Regions from separate parts of the Nocardioides houyundeii genome, predicted to be linked through region 2. Evidence: riboswitches for the same ligand, from Rfam matches in the RefSeq annotation. Region 2 holds a riboswitch; the other holds the start of a gene.
What was found. Region 2 has a riboswitch for thiamine pyrophosphate ahead of C0R66_RS16055 (thiamine ABC transporter substrate-binding protein). Riboswitches for the same ligand answer to the same signal wherever they lie in the genome.
Positions count from the first base shown of each region.

Region 1: linked by a shared signal. The riboswitch ahead of thiE (thiamine phosphate synthase) and the one ahead of C0R66_RS16055 (thiamine ABC transporter substrate-binding protein) in region 2 are both predicted to bind thiamine pyrophosphate.

Region 1 is NZ_CP025581.1:966,907-970,106, forward strand. Features, by position in the region: gene C0R66_RS04675 (ABC transporter permease) at 1-306, shown strand, start outside; gene C0R66_RS04680 (ABC transporter ATP-binding protein) at 303-1,358, shown strand; TPP riboswitch at 1,398-1,507, shown strand; gene thiE (thiamine phosphate synthase) at 1,506-2,108, shown strand; gene C0R66_RS04690 (FAD-dependent oxidoreductase) at 2,119-3,186, shown strand; gene thiS (sulfur carrier protein ThiS) at 3,183-3,200, shown strand, end outside.
Region 2 is NZ_CP025581.1:3,334,904-3,338,103, reverse strand. Features, by position in the region: gene C0R66_RS16065 (MBL fold metallo-hydrolase) at 1-943, shown strand, start outside; gene C0R66_RS16060 (sulfotransferase) at 945-1,877, shown strand; TPP riboswitch at 1,885-2,004, shown strand; gene C0R66_RS16055 (thiamine ABC transporter substrate-binding protein) at 1,996-3,081, shown strand; gene C0R66_RS16050 (ABC transporter permease) at 3,078-3,200, shown strand, end outside.

The DNA of each region.
Region 1 (3,200 bases), 1.5 Mb from region 2:
CTGGCTGAGGCGGCGCGCTCCCTGGGCGCGGGCTGGGCCACCGTGATCCTGCGGGTGATCGTGCCCAACATCACCGGTGGGGTCCTCGGCGCCGCCTTCATCTCGGTGGCCCTGGTGCTGGGAGAGTTCACCTTCGCCTCGCTGCTGCACTTCGACACCATGCCGGTCGCGATGGCCTCCATCTACAAGAGCAACGGCCCGGCCGCGATGGCAGGCGCCCTCGCGACCATGGCCCTGACCACGTTCCTGCTGCTGGGGTTCACCTTCCTCAGCCGGAACCGCCACCAGCAAGGAGCCGGACGATGACCGCCCCACCGATGACAGGACGCGGTCTCGCTGTCCAGCTCAAGGACCTGACCCGCGTCTACGGCTCGGTGCGCGCCCTGGACGGCTTCGACCTGGAGATCGACCCCGGCGAGATGATCGTGCTGCTGGGTCCCTCGGGCTGCGGCAAGACCACCGCCCTGCGCATCCTGGCCGGCCTCGACCGGGCCACCTCGGGGACCGTGAGCGTGGGCGGACGGGACGTCACCAGGGTGCCGGCCAACAAGCGGGACATGGGGATGGTGTTCCAGGCCTACAGCCTCTTCCCGCACATGACCGTGATCGACAACGTGGCCTTCGGGCTCCGGCTGCGCGGCACCGGCCGCGCGGCGCGCCGCGAGCGTGCCGGTGCGATGCTCGACCTCGTCGGGCTCCACACCCAGGCCGACCGCTACGCCCACGAGCTCTCCGGAGGTCAGCAGCAGCGGGTGGCACTGGCTCGCGCGCTGGCCTTCGAGCCGTCCGTGCTGCTGCTCGACGAGCCGCTGTCCGCGCTGGACGCCAAGGTGCGGGTCCAGCTGCGTGACGAGATCAGACGGGTGCAGCTCGAGGTCGGGACCACCACGTTGTTCGTCACCCACGACCAGGAGGAGGCGCTCGCCGTCGCCGACCGGGTGGGTGTGATGAACGCGGGACGGCTGGAGCAGCTGGCACCTCCGACCGAGCTCTACTCCGCGCCGGCCACCCCGTTCGTGGGGGCCTTCGTGGGACTCTCCAACCGGCTGCCGGCGCACGTGGAGGGCGCCGAGGCCGTCGTGCTCGGCCAGCGGGTGCCCGTGCTGGCCGGCTCCGCCACCGGCGAGGGGCTGGCGCTGGTCCGCCCCGAGTCGATCGGGCTCGTCGCGGATCCCGGAGCCACCACCACGGTCACCTCCGTCGGCTTCCTGGGTCCGGTCTCGCGGGTGCACTGTGCGCTGGAGGACGGCACGGACGTCCTCGTGCAGCTGGCCAGCTCGGCCGCGACGCAGCTGCGCCCCGGCGACCGGGTGGCGCTGACCGTCTCCCCGGCACCGGTGCTCGTCGCGGGTCGCTGAGACGTCTCGACGTGGTTGCCTGGCGCTGCTAGCGTCGGAGGCGTCCACCACGGGAGCCTGCGGCAGCGGGCTGAGAGGGAGCTGTTCCGCTCCGACCGTCGAACCTGATCCGGGTCATGCCGGCGAAGGAAGCGTCGAGGAGCTCACGTGTACCCCACCATCCTGCCCCGTCTGTTCTGCCTCGTCTCGGCCACCGACGACCTGACCCTGCTCACCGCCCTCGCCGAGGCCGGGGTCGACGGCTTCCAGGTCCGGGCCAAGGGGGCCGGCGACCGCGAGCTGCTGGCGCTGGTCACCCTGGTCATCGCGGCCGTCCGCTCCCACGGCGCCACCGTGGTGGTCAACGACCGGGTCGACATCGCCCTGGCGACCGGGGCGGACGGCGTGCACCTGGGAGCCGACGACCTCCCGGTCGCGGTGGCGCGACGACTGGCGCCCGACCTGCTGGTGGGGGCGACGTGCCGGGACCCACAGGCGGTGGCGCAGGCGCGCGCCGACGGGGCGACGTACGCCGGGTTCGGGCCGGTTTGGGGCACGCGCAGCAAGTCGGGACTGCCCACGCCCCTGGGACCGGGGGCGATCGAGTCCGCTCAGGGGGTGCTGCCTCTCTTCGCCATCGGCGGGGTGACCGCGGCACGCGCGGTCCAGGCGCGCGCCACCGGGGCGCACGGTGTCGCGGTCATCGCGGGGATCTGGGGCGCGCGAGATCCGGTGGCCGCGGCCAAGGAGCTCGTGACGGCGTCGGCCTGAGGAGCCTGACATGACCGTCGAGGACAGCACGCTCCGCGTCCGGGTGCTGGGCGCGGGGATCATCGGGCTCACCTGCGCCCTGGAGCTGGGGCGTCGCGGGCACCGCGTCGAGGTGGTCGACCCCGCGCCCGGCAGCGGCGCCTCCTGGGCCGCGGCCGGGATGCTGAGCCCGGCCGGCGAGGCCTGGCACGGTGAGGCCGACCTGCTCCGGACCGGTCGGCGCAGTGCCGACCTGTGGCCGGGGCTGGCCCAGGACCTGGGGGTGCCGCTGCGGCCGGTCGGCACCATGCTGGTGGCCCACGACGCCGGGGACGCCGACGACCTGGGCCGACTGCTGTCGCTCCTCACCGACCACGGCGAGCCCCTGGAGCGGCTCGACCCTCGCGACGCCCGGGTCCTGGAGCCTGCCCTGGCCCGAGGCTGCGCGGGAGCCGCTCTGCTGCCCCGCGACCACAGCGTCGACCCCCGGGTCGTGGTGCGGGCGCTGCGACGCCGGTGCCGGGTGGTCCCGGCCGCCACCGGGCCGGCCGACGTCACTGTCGTGGCGACCGGGACCACCCTGCCCCCGCCGTTCGCCCACCTGGTGCGCGGGGTCCGCGGGGAGGTGGTGCGCGCGCACTGCCCCGACCCGCCCCGGCGCACCCTGCGCGGCTGGGTGCGGGGCACTCCGGTCTACGTCGTGCCCCGCCCGGACGGCGAGGTGGTCATCGGTGCCACCCAGAGCGAGCACGCCGCACCGCCGGTGGTGACGCTGGAGGGCCTGGCGACCCTGCTGGCGGCGGCGCGGACCCTGCTGCCCGGACTGGACCGCGCCACCTTCGCCGAGGCGGTCGCCCGGGACCGCCCGGCCTCCGTCGACCACCGTCCGCTGGTGGGTGCCACCCACCTGCCGGAGGTGCTGCTGGCCGCGGGGCACCACCGGCACGGGGTGCTGCTGGCCCCGCTCACCGCGGTGCTGATCGCCGACCAGCTGGACGGCGGTGCGAGCGAGCCGGCCTGGGACCCACGTCGATTCGACGCCGTCCACCCGCCGACCGGGGCGTGGCAGACGGCGCCGAGCAGGAGCGTGCCGCAATGAGGATCGTGCTGAAC
Region 2 (3,200 bases):
CGGCCTGCGCGCCATCAACGTCTACACCGTGGAGACCGACGACGGCCTCACCCTGATCGACGGCGGCTGGGCCATCGAGGCCGCCCGCGCGGTGCTCGAGCGGTCGCTGGCGCTGCTGGGGCACACCCCGGCCGACATCCGCTCCTTCCTGGTCACCCACGCCCACCGCGACCACTACACCCAGGCGGTCGCGCTGCGCACCGAGCACGGCGCCCACGTCAGCCTCGGGATCGGCGACAAGGGGTCGCTCGACGAGATCCAGGACGGCTTCAGCGGCGGGGACCCGCACATGGCGATGCTGCTGCGCGCCGGTGCCACCGACATCGCCAAGATCTGGGGCAACCACGCCGGGGAGGCCGAGCCGGACCCCTCGGTCTGGGGCTACCCCGACACCTGGCTGGACGGCGACCACCAGATCGCCGTGGGAGGGCGCCGGCTGGACGCGGTCGCCACGCCGGGTCACACCCAGGGCCACTTCGTCTTCGCCGACACCGCGGCCGGGCTGCTCTTCTCCGGCGACCACGTGCTGCCCACCATCACCCCCTCCATCGGCTTCGAGGGCGGGACCCCGGAGCAGCCGCTGGGTGACTTCATGACCTCGCTCGCCAAGGTCCGCGCCCTGCCCGACCTGCGCCTGCTCCCGGCCCACGGACCCCTGGCGCCCTCCTCGCACGCCAGGGCCGAGGAGCTGCTGGCCCACCACGAGCACCGGCTGGCGCAGTGCCTGGAGATCGTGGGCTCGGGCGAGCGGACGGCGTACGAGGTGGCGGGTGGACTGGGCTGGACCCGGCACGAGCGCCGGCTGGAGAGCCTGGACGTGTTCAACACCGCCCTGGCCACGATGGAGACCCGGGCCCACCTGGTGCTGCTGGTGGCCCGCGGCGACGTCACCGTCGCCGACGTGGACGGCGTGGACGTCTACCGGCGCGTCAGCCAGGCCTGAGATGGGCGGCCAGCCCGGCGACCCGCTGGTCCTCTACATCGCCGGCTGGGGACGCAGCGGGTCCACCCTGGCGGAGCGGCTGCTCGCCGAGATCGACGGCGTCACCCTGCTCGGGGAGGTCGTGCACCTGTGGGAGCGGGGCGTGCGCGAGGACCAGCTGTGCGCGTGCCAGTGCCCGTTCCACCAGTGCCCCTTCTGGAGCGAGGTGGGGCGCCTCGCCTTCGATGGGTGGGAGCGGGTCGAGGTGGACCGGATCGCCGAGCTCAAGTCGCAGGTGGACCGCCAGCGCCGGCTGCCGCGCACGGTACGGCGCCGACCGGACGCCGCCACTCGCGCCGCCATCGAGGAGTACGCCGGCTGGTTCCGCGCCGTCTACGCCGCGGCCCAGCAGGTCAGCGGCGCCCGGATCCTGGTCGACTCCAGCAAGGAGATCCCCACGGCCGTGACCCTGAGCCACCTTGAGGACCTGGACCTGCGGGTGCTGCACATCGTGCGCGACGCCCGCGGGGTGGCGCACTCCTGGGCCAAGGTGGTGGCCCGCCCCGAGGCGGACGGCGAGCCGATGCCGCGCTTTTCCCCGGCCCGCAGCACCGCCCTGTGGATGTCGGGCAACCTGACGGTCCAGGGGCTGGCCTGGCGCGGCGTCCCGGTGACCCGGCTGCGCTACGAGGACCTGGTGGCCTCCCCGGCCGAGGCCGTTGCCGGGGCCTGGGACGCGCTCGGGCTGCCGGGCCGGCCGGAGCTGCCGATGGTGGACGACCACAGCATCGAGCTGCACCCGAGCCACTCGGTGGCGGGCAACCCGATGCGGTTCCGCACCGGGATCACCGAGCTGCGCGCCGACGACGCGTGGCGCACCCGGATGTCGCGCTCGGACCGGGCTGTGGTGACCGCGATCGCGTGGCCGCTGCTGAAGCGGTTCGGCTATCTGTAGGCTGGCCGGCACAAGACAGGGGAGCACTTCGTCCGCGAGGACTCGGGTGCTGAGAGTGCGGATCCGCCGCAGACCCTAAGAACCTGCTCCGGTTAGCACCGGCGAAGGGAGTCATCACGTGAACACGCACGCCTGCACGAGCCCGAGGCTCACCACGTTCCACCGGGCGACGGCACTGGCACTGACCGGTGCGCTGCTCGGCGCCTGCAGCCTGCTCGGGGGTGAGGACAAGGCCGCCGAGGCCGGCGGGGCGAGCGAGGTGGTGCTGGTCACCCACGACTCCTTCTCGCTGCCCGAGGAGCTGCTCGCGGAGTTCCGCGAGGAGTACGGCCACGAGGTGGTGGTGCGCTCCTCCGGCGACGCCGGCGCGCTGAGCGCCAAGCTGGCGCTGACCAAGGAGAACCCCACCGGCGACGTGGCGTTCGGGGTCGACAACACCTTCGCCTCCCGGGTCCTGGACGAAGGGGTCTTCGCCCCCTACGACCCGCCGCGAGCCCCCGGCGCCGGTCGCTACGAGCTCCCCGAGGGCTCCGACCGGCTCACCCCGGTCGACGTGGCGGCCGTCTGCGTCAACATCGACGACACCTGGTTCGCCGAGCAGGACGTGGCCCCGCCGCGGACGCTGGCGGACCTGACGAAGCCGGCGTACCGGGACCTGATGGTGACCCCGGCCGCGTCGACCTCATCGCCGGGCATGGCCTTCCTGCTGACCACGGTCGCCGCCTTCGGCGAGGAGTGGCCGGCGTACTGGTCGGAGCTGCTGGACAACGGCCTCAAGGTCGTCGACGGCTGGTCGGACGCCTACTACACCGACTTCACCCAGGGCGGCGAGGGCGGGGAGCGGCCCATCGTGGTCTCCTACGACTCCTCACCCGCGTTCACCGTGCCCGAGGGGGCGGAGAAGTCCACGACCAGCGCGCTGCTGGAGACCTGCTTCCAGCAGGTGGAGTACGCCGGGGTGCTCAAGGGTGCGGCCAACCCCGAGGGTGCGAGGGACCTGGTCGCGTTCCTGCAGGAGCCGAAGACCCAGGCGGCGCTGCCGGAGAGCATGTACGTCTTCCCGGTGGTCACGGGCGTGGACCTGCCCGAGGACTGGGCCCGGTACGCCGCCCGCCCCGAGGACCCCTACACGGTCGACCCCGCCGACATCGCGACCAACCGGGACAAGTGGCTCCAGCAGTGGACCGACCTCACCACCGAGTGACTCCTCACCCGGCGAGCGGGGTGCGGCCGCCCCGGCGGCTGCTGGTCCTGGGCGCCCTGGCAACGGGGCCGCTGCTGGTCCTCGGCGTCTTCTTCGTGCTGCCCGTCGCCGCGATGGTG